Regions from separate parts of the Companilactobacillus sp. genome, predicted to be linked through region 3. Evidence: predicted binding sites of a transcription regulator. Region 3 holds the regulator's gene; each other region holds the start of a gene.

Region 1 (3,292 bases), 2.6 Mb from region 3:
ATGGCGACTTTCACGGTGTCTATTACAATATGGATACCAATGGGATTAAGGGTATGTCCAATTTAAATGTGTCTGTCACTCAAGACGGTGACAACACGCCTGTATTGCCGGCTAATGATGAGAGTAACAACAGTTATACTTTAACCAATAATGGGAAAATCAAAAAAATCAAGATATACCATGCTGTTTACGATACCCATGCGACGTTTATCTATAAATACAAACTTCATGGAGTAGTTACAAATTATCAAGATACGGCTGAACTTAATTGGAAAGTAATTGGTTCTGGATGGGATCAAGAAATCAATCATGCAAAGATTCAAATTAAGTTACCTGAAGACAACATTAAGCAGCTAAGAGCGTGGGCACACGGTCCTTTGGATGGTTATAACAAGGTAGATTACGAAAACGGACGCGTGACGTTAACTGTCGATAATTTACCTGAAAATCAATTCGTAGAGACACATATGATTTTCCCAACCAAGATTACTAACACTAACAAAAACGTCGTTCACGAAAAAAGGAAAGCTTCGATCATTAAGCAAGAGAAGAAACTGGCTGATGAAGCCAATCATCAACGCGCAGTCAATAAAATGAAGGTTTATGCGATTATTCCGATTTTCATAATAATCGTGTTTGTGATTTATTTGGTGATCTTTATCAAATGGCGTAAGAATCCAGATACCAAGATCACAAAACCAATCCCGATCCATCATTGGTTTGAAATTCCTAACATGAAGCCTAGTATGGCACGTTTGATTGTAAAAAAAGCGGCTAAGGCGGATTATCAGGGCTTAACTGGCGATATGATGTATGAGGTATTTGAAAAGAACCTCAAAATATTGCCAGATGGCAAAACATATCAGATTGAAAAATCATCTGACCATTTAAATCCATTTTTCAAATTTTTGATTGATAAAATCGGTGATGGTAGCAAAGTTTCAATCAAACAAATTAAAAAAACTAAGAGTGAAGATCTGAATTATCAATTTAATCTTTGGCAAGATCGTCACGATGATGAGCGAAAGAAATACTTCAGTGAACAAAATGAAAGCTTAGTAAAGAGTGTTAATTGGTCGATGTATTTGACGATAATTATTTCTGTGCTATTTGTCTTGTTAATGAGTATCTTAATGTCAAGCATGTTTATACCGTCATTGATCATTGGACTTATTGTGATTGCATTTTCAGCTGGATTAAAAGTATATGTTGATCATAATGTTTCAATATATACGCAATTTGGTGCTGACACGGCCAATGAATTGCAAGGCTTTAGACGGATGCTTCGCGATATTAATGACATCAAAGTTGCTGAAGTAGGTGATTTGATTCTCTGGGAACAGATCCTGCCGTATGCTGCAGCGTTTGGTATCTCGAAGAAAGTTATTGATGCACTTAAAGTTAGTTTTGGTGCTGAAGTAATGACAGTTCCACTTATTGGTTACTATTATTACGGACTAGGGAGTCTAGATAGTAATAATAACTTTGGTTCTGCAGTCAACAGCTCATACGATGCATTTGAACGAAGCGTAAATTCAAATTCGTCTAATTCTAGCGGTTTTGGATCAGGTGGATTTTCCGGTGGAAGCTCTGGCGGATTTGGCGGAGGTTCTGGTGGCGGTGCCTTCTAAGCCTGCTTGAACATTTATTAATAATTTCTTTAGTATTTAATTAATTTTTAAACTCGATTAAAAAAGTTATAAAGAAACAGATTTGTAATACCAATGTTATATAGTATTGGTATTATATTCACTGGAACGAAAAAGGGAATTGACGAGAAAATCCTCACCGAATGGGTGAGGATTTTTTTTGCCTTCTTTTAAAAAAAATTTCTTCCAGAAATCGCCGGGTATAGCTTTTCTTAAACCTTCCATTAATACTAGATATAGTTTATCTTTATTTCTTGTATACAACATATAGGCCAAGTGGTAAGATATTATCTGTTGATTTTTTTAAAGATCGGATGGAGGAATATAATGATGATCGTATTAAGCGGCACAATTGGTGCTGGTAAAAGTACACTGGCAACAATTTTGTCAAAACATTTAGGAACAGAGGCCTTCTATGAACAAGTAGATGATAATCCTGTCTTGCCACTATTTTATAAGGATCCTAAACAATATGCATTTCTATTACAAATCTACTTTTTAAACAAACGCTTTGAGTCAATTAAGCAAGCAATGGCTGATGACAACAATGTTTTGGACCGTTCAATTTATGAGGATTCATTGTTCTTCCACATGAATGCTGACATGGGACGTGCAACTCAAGAAGAAGTTAAAGTATATGACGAATTGCTCGAAAATATGATGCAAGAATTGCCATTTGCAGCTGAAAAGAAAGCTCCTGATCTATTGATCCATATTGATATTTCGTATGACACGATGATCAAGCGTATCCAAAAGCGTGGCCGTGACTATGAACAAATCGATCAAGATCCTAGTTTAGTTGAGTATTATCATGAATTGTTATCTCGCTATGATGACTGGTATGATGAATATGACTATAGTCCTAAGATGAAGATCAATGGCGATCAATTGGACTATGTTGAAAATAAAGACGACCTCCAAATCGTCTTGAAACAAATTGATACGATGTTGAGTGAACGTGACTTATTGCCTAAGATTTAATAAGAAGAGATGCTGAATCTCTTCTTTTTTTTGCAATCATTTATCATTAAATTCAGATTTAACCTGGATATACCTATTGCACAAGTATTCGAAACAAGTTAACATAATAAATTGGCAGTTTGCACTGGTAACCTGTCCTAACAAAACAGTGAAAGGAAAGTATATGCATAGTTTAAAAATAAGAGATATCACACGTTTAGCAATCGTCGCAGCATTGTATGTTGCCCTAACGTTGACGCCTGGCATTTCAGCTCTAGCTTTTGGAGCAATTCAGTTTCGAGTATCAGAGGTTTTGATGTTAATGGTATTTTTCAATCCCAAGTTTAGTTGGTCGATGATCATTGGATGTTTGATCTCAAATATCTTCAGTCCAGCACTAGGTGCTGCTGATTTGATCTTCGGAACACTTGCAACAGCAATTGCTTGCGGACTGATTGTTTTGATTGCCAACAAGATGAGCCTTATTTGGTTAGTATCGATAATCTGCGCTGTAGTGAATGGACTTATTGTTGGTGCAGAGTTGTATTTTGTTTCTCAACTGCCATTTTGGGCTACGGCATTCTCGGTCTTTATTGGTGAATTGCTAGTAGTATTACTAGGAATAGTGATTTTTTACTTCCTTATGAAAAATAAGAATTTTGCTCGAATAATCAAATAAGAGT
Region 2 (3,292 bases), 880 kb from region 3:
AGCTGCTAAAGCAAAAGCTTCTTCCAAGTTCCAGCCTTGTTCGCTAGCAACTTGTGGGAAGATCTCAAATAAGTTGCAAGGTTCGCCGTTACTTAGAGAAATTTCGCCACAAGGGTTTGTTCCTTCAACTTCTGGATCTGCGTCTTCGTTGTAACCATCAATGATACGACCATAGTGTTGCGACAAGTCCAGGTTAACGATTCCGGGTTCCCCATTGTGTTGGATTGAATCAGCAATTGGTTGATAGTCGTTAAACATTGAATCAACAGCAACTGAGTTGTTGGAAGCCCAACGATGATGATAAAGTTTATCTTTATCTTGTTTCATAGTGATGAAGTCTTGGTCTTCAGCACCGCCAAGTGCTAATTCAGCTGAACGACGAACGTTACCTGCAACAACCGTCTTACCAATCATGTTGCCGATATCAGTAGCGTCAACTGATGATAACTTTTTGCCAAAGTTGTCGTTCAACAATTCGTTGATATCTTGGAGCATTTCAATCAATGGAACAGGACCTGAAGCAGTACCGCCAAAGCCCTTGATCTTTTCACCCTTGGCACGAATGTCAGTTATATCAAGCACGACTTGAGCTGTGTTTTCAGGATTTGTTTCACTAAAGTGGTTATCGATCATAGTAGCGTTACCTACGACCCAGCCTTCACGTGAATCTGGCATTTTATAGAAACGTCCAGCGTCAACATCATTGTTAGCTAACCATTCGTCACGGTCAACAGCACCAGCTTTAATTGATTCGTCATAAGATGCACTGTCCTTGCCAATCAAAATTGTCAGATCTGTTTTAACATCTACTGCTGGAATCTGTTCGATGTTTGAAGGAACGACTGAAAAACCAACGCCGCCACCTTTCATCAATTGGTCAAACATGAATGAATATGGCATTGAAACAGCCTTTGTGTCTTTATCCAAATATTCAGGCACGATGCGACTGTCACCATACTTTTGTGGTCTAACAGCGATAAACCAACAATTATTTAAAGCATCGCCATTTCTGTCTTGGTAAGGTGTACCAGAGATCCAGAGGTTTCTACCAGATGGTGTTGCTGACAATCCGTAAACTAATTTGAAGAGGTTCTTAGCCTCATCAACTAATTCGTTGTAATCTTGTGTACTGATTGTCTTAGCTTGCAATCTAGGGTCGAGATTAATGTTTCCTTCGATTACACGTTTAACTGTTTCGTCCCAGTTTTCTGTACGTCCTAATTCAGGAATCCAACGTGCATATGTTCTTTTATATGTGACCCAACCGAGTTCACCCCAGTGTGGTTTAATTTCTTCTTTGACTTGGTCAATAAACTCTTGACTAAGTTCAATTTTTGTTTTGATAATGTCCATTAAGCTCACCTCAGAAATATTTATAACACTACATATAGTAGCTCTTTTATTTCTGGTTAACAACATATAGTGTTAAAAATATTTTTTTGAAATGATGTGAAACAAATTTTTATCACGAGCTTCCGTCCGCCTGCCGTCTATGTGTGACAGTGTCAAGGAGCAATTTTTTCACAAGCAAAATAATGACAATAAAATGAAATTGTCATTATTTTGTCTTGCATATTGTTGTATTTAATGCCTGAAAAATTAATACAAATTTGGGTAAACATTCAAACTAGGTTTTAAGCAAAACTAATTTTTGGATAAATAATATTATAAAAAATAAGAAAAAAGCGAATATCTACCATAACATATATCGTGTTATCATTTATTCTGTTGAAAGTTATTTGTAAAACGATTATTTATTTACGTAAATAACCATATTTTTCAAAATCGCTCTGACAAGCTCTGAGAGTTTGAGTCTAATATCGTTTAAATCTATATTAACCTGACGTTAGATGCGCTTAAATCGGCCAAATTTGACGTCACTATCCAAAATTTTGTAACAGTTGGGAGCTTTTTATGAGACACCATCATCCATTATTATTTACCACCGTTTGGTCACTAGTAGTATTTTTCGTTTGTTTTGGTTCTTTATACATTCGATCACGGTCAGGTGGCTATCCAAAGATCAACGAGATCCAAATTCAAAAAGGCCAAGAGGTCCAGGCAAATGGAATCGATTTTACCGTCAAGGATATTCAAACTGACAAAACTGCAACCACTGTTGCAACTAACGTATTGATGCACATCAATCGTTCCCATCACAGTTTCTTGGGAATACAGGACCAGAATTACAAGCTCGGCAACAATATGTTTTTAAATATCCCTTACGGACAAAGTAAAACTGCGGAAACTATCACCGACGTCAATGGAAAACATCTTAAATTTAAGGATATTCAGAAGAAAAATTTAGATGTCATCGTCCATTTTTATGCTGATCGAGGTACTTATGAACAACGCAATCAGGTACCGGAATTTTCATTTATGATCCCTGGCAATAAAAACATTACCAAATACTCCATGAAAATAAGCTAGAAAAAAAGCCAAGCGAGAAATTCTCGTTTGGCTTTTATTGTTTAATTATTTTTCTAAGTATTCTTCAACTAACTTCTTGTTATCTTCGTTTGTAATGGATTCAGTTACAGCACGTTCTGCTAATTCTTTCAAATCAGCTGTGCTTAACTTCTTCATTAAACTTCTAACACGAAGAACTGAAGTAGCACTCATTGAGTATTCATCTAGACCCATGCCAAGAAGTAGTGGAACCATAATATTGTCTCCAGCAGCTTCTCCACACATACCGGCCCATTTACCCTCTTTGTGTGCTGAATCAATAACATGTTTAACCAATCTAAGAATAGATGGGTTATATGGTTGATACAAGTATGATACTCGATCATTACCTCTATCAGCAGCCATTGTATATTGAATCAAGTCGTTTGTTCCAATACTAAAGAAGTCAACTTCTTTAGCGAATTGGTCAGCTAATACAGCAGCAGCTGGAACTTCCATCATCATACCTAGTTGGATATCATCAGATACTTTGACGTTGTCAGCAACTAATTTAGCCTTTTCTTCTTCGAATACCTTCTTAGCATCACGGAATTCGTTAAGAGTACCAATCATAGGGAACATGATACGTAAGTTACCAAATGCAGAAGCACGTAGTAAGGCACGTAATTGAGTTCTAAAGATATCTTGTCTATCAAGAGAAATTCTAATAGCACGATATCCTAAGAATGGGTTCATTTCATCAGGAAGTGGTAAGTATGGCAAATGCTTATCACCACCGATGTCCATTGTACGGACAACAACTGGCTTGCCTTTCATACCTTCGAGAACTGTCTTGTAAGCTTCAAATTGATCATCTTCAGTTGGAAGTTCATCTGAGGCCATG
Region 3 (3,292 bases):
TTACATTGGATGATGGTGAAATGCTGATTTATAATGACGTGCGAAAATTCGGTCGCATGCAACTATGGCCGACGGCCACTTTGGATGAAAATAAATCGTTGAAAAAGTTAGGCCCTGAGCCGCTATCAAGCAGGTTTACCTTTGAAAATATTAAACCTCGAATTATCAAGCATCGAAAGGATATCAAAACGGTCTTATTAGACCAGTCCGTTATGAGTGGCCTAGGAAATATTTATGTTGATGAAGTTCTTTGGCAGTCAAAGATACACCCTGAAACACCTGCCAATCATCTGACAGATGATGACATCAAAAAGGTCATCGATTGTTCTAATGATGAAATCAAACTGGCCATCGAATCTGGTGGTTCCACAGTTCGTTCATATCTGGATGCCAATGGACACAAAGGTAATATGCAAGACCGACTTAAAGTTTATGGCAAAGAGGGTACTCCATGTCCGAGATGTGGAACCGAAATCGAAAAGATCAAGGTCGGTGGACGAGGAACTCACTTCTGTCCAACTTGTCAGGTGATCAAATGAGTAAGATCTATGGTTTGACTGGGGGCATTGCAGCCGGAAAAACTACAGTTTTAAAGATCTTTAAAGAACTGGGATGCCGAATTTTTGATGCTGACAAGGTTGCCCGACAGGTAGTTGAGCCCGGTACTCCAGGATTAAAACAAGTTGTTAAACAATTTAGCAAGCACATCCTTTTACCTAATGGCTCGCTTGACCGAAAAAAATTAGGCCGCATTGTTTTTTCTGATAAACGTCAGCTGAAAATATTGAATAATATTATGGGGCCGTTACTAAGGTCAACCATCGTTCAAATAATTGACGATGCAAAAAAAGACTCAAGTTCAACGATCAATATTTTTGAGATCCAACTGCTATTTGAGGGTTCTTATCAGGAATATTTTGATGCTACGATTGCAGTTTATGTTGAACCGGAAATCCAACTTGAACGCTTGATGAAACGAAATGATTTGAATAAACAAGCCGCTTTAGATAAAATTAATTCACAAATGCCGATGACGGAGAAAAAACAATTAGCTGATTATGTACTTGATAATTCGCATGACATTGCTAGTTTGAAAAACGAAATCAGCCAATTGTTAAAGCAGCTCTAACATAGAAAAGAGGAACGCTTATGATATGTCCACATTGTCACCATGACTCGTCAAAAGTTGTCGATAGTCGACCTAGCGATGAAGGTCGTGCCATTCGTAGAAGAAGAGAATGTGAATTTTGCGGCACCCGATTTACAACTTTTGAAAGAATCGAGAAATCACCGCTTTTAGTAATTAAAAAGAACGGAAATCGTGAAGAATTTCGGCGTGAAAAATTATTGCGTGGCCTAGTCCGTGCTGCCGAAAAACGTCCAGTTACCATGGATCAAATGAATGCGATCGTAGACCGGGTTGAAAACAAGATTCGTGCAACCGGCGAAAATGAAGTTAAGTCTCAAGAAATTGGCGAATATGTTATGAAGGAATTAGCTGACGTTGATGACGTAACTTACATTCGTTTTGCCAGTGTTTACCGTGAATTCAAGGATATGAGTGGATTTATGAATGAAGTTCAAGAAATGATGGCAAATGACAAGAGCGATAAGAAGGATTCTAAGAAATAAGGAGGAGCAGCGTGAGTTTAAATGCAAATAAAAATAATTTAACTCCTTTGACTGGCTATTGGTGTTTACCCAATGGTCAAATCAGCGACGTTGATCGTCAAGTATTGACAGATTTATACTTGCCGCTCCTTGGAACTCGTGCCTTTGGAATTTATCAATTGCTTTGGCAACAAATCCCCAATAAACAATTGGTGACTGATCGTCAAAGTCACTCGATACTTTTGTCGTTATTGGATATGGATATCAATACTTTTTATCAAGAACGTCTAAAATTAGAAGCATTGAGTTTGGTTTCGACTTATTCAAAGACAGATGAGATTGGGACGTTTAATATTTATCAGCTTTTTCCACCATATTCACCAAAAGTTTTTTTTGAAGACGACTTGATGAGTATTTTTCTGTTGGAAAAAATTGGTGAAGATCAATATTCTAAATTGGTCGATAAGTATCACCAGTCAGAATCAGTTTTAGACGGTTCGAAGAATGTTTCAAAAACCTTCATGCAAGTATTTCAATTAAGCGACAGTGACATCGTCGATAAACCAAATGCTGTTCAAAAAGCTCAAACTGATTTTAATAATGTATCTAAGCAAGGTAGACCTCAATTGGATGCAACTCAAGATGATAGTTTTGACTTTGAGTTAATTTGCGAGAGAGTGGAGCAAGTTTATCAGGTCAGTCATGAGAATCTATTAGAAAACCAACAGCTTTTGCTCAGCTTGCATGAGTTTTACGGAGTTCCCGATGTTTCTATGATTGAAATGATTGGTAAAACTGTTGATATCACGACTAACGAAATCGATCCAGATGCACTCAAACGTCTAGTTCAGAATCGTTTTGAAAGAAAAGCTAATTTATCCGCCCGAGTAGAGCAGGCTCCTGTCGAACAATCGGCAGTTACAACAAACAGCAATGATCCTGAACGACTGCTATTGCAACGGGCTAAAACTATGCCGCCAGCTGATTTTCTGGCTGACGAAAAAAATCGTCTCGGCGGATTCACGGGTAATTCTGAAGCTAGGGCATTGCGGACTTTATCTTCTCGTTCATTATTGCCAATTCCAGTTCTTAATATTTTGGTGCACTATATTTTGCAAAACTCACCAACATTAACTTTGGCATTCATGGAAACCGTTGCTAATGACTGGAAGCAAAATAACGTTACGACACCAGAAGCGGCTCTCAAGAGAATCACTGAGTTTCAAAATCGACCCCGTAAAAATAATAATCAACGACGTTATTCCAAAGGTCCAAGGAAGGTCGAACAGGCTACTGACTGGACCAAGGTCAAAAGTAAGCCGGTCGAACAAAAAAATGACTCTCAACTGGAACAAAATCGTTTAGAAATGCTCCGTAAATTACGGAATAAAGGTAAATAATTATGGAAAAATTTAGCGATGCTTTAGCGGCAGGCTTGAAGAATTATCGTTTCAGCAATGCTGATTATCAAAAATTGATGAATGAAGCACTACAGGATCCCGATGTAGAAAGCTTTTTGGTACAAAACCAAGATCAAATCAGTCAAGAAGGAATCGACGTTTCAGCGGCCGCAATATACGAATTTTATAATCAAAAAAAGAACGGCAGCGAATATACTAAAAATTATGATCCCAAGCTAATTGTCAGCAATCACAAAATTGAAGTGGCTTACGTTCCTAAC

What was found. The regulator NrdR, encoded in region 3, represses ribonucleotide reductase genes. The targets are predictions, from matches to a motif close to ACACNATATATNGTGT.
Region 1: the regulator NrdR is predicted to act here: its motif matches at 1,877-1,892, upstream of LKF16_RS13000 (deoxynucleoside kinase).
Region 2: the regulator NrdR is predicted to act here: its motif matches at 1,379-1,394, upstream of nrdJ (ribonucleoside-triphosphate reductase, adenosylcobalamin-dependent).

Annotation. Positions count from the first base shown of each region.
Region 1 is NZ_JAKVLR010000001.1:2,655,940-2,659,231, forward strand. It holds gene LKF16_RS12995 (DUF2207 domain-containing protein) at 1-1,631, shown strand, start outside; gene LKF16_RS13000 (deoxynucleoside kinase) at 1,980-2,630, shown strand; gene LKF16_RS13005 (QueT transporter family protein) at 2,794-3,288, shown strand.
Region 2 is NZ_JAKVLR010000001.1:983,522-986,813, forward strand. It holds gene nrdJ (ribonucleoside-triphosphate reductase, adenosylcobalamin-dependent) at 1-1,353, opposite strand, end outside; gene LKF16_RS04930 (hypothetical protein) at 1,915-2,430, shown strand; gene ptsP (phosphoenolpyruvate--protein phosphotransferase) at 2,476-3,292, opposite strand, start outside.
Region 3 is NZ_JAKVLR010000001.1:100,074-103,365, forward strand. It holds gene mutM (DNA-formamidopyrimidine glycosylase) at 1-539, shown strand, start outside; gene coaE (dephospho-CoA kinase) at 536-1,129, shown strand; gene nrdR (transcriptional regulator NrdR) at 1,150-1,632, shown strand; gene LKF16_RS00470 (replication initiation and membrane attachment family protein) at 1,644-3,011, shown strand; gene dnaI (primosomal protein DnaI) at 3,014-3,292, shown strand, end outside.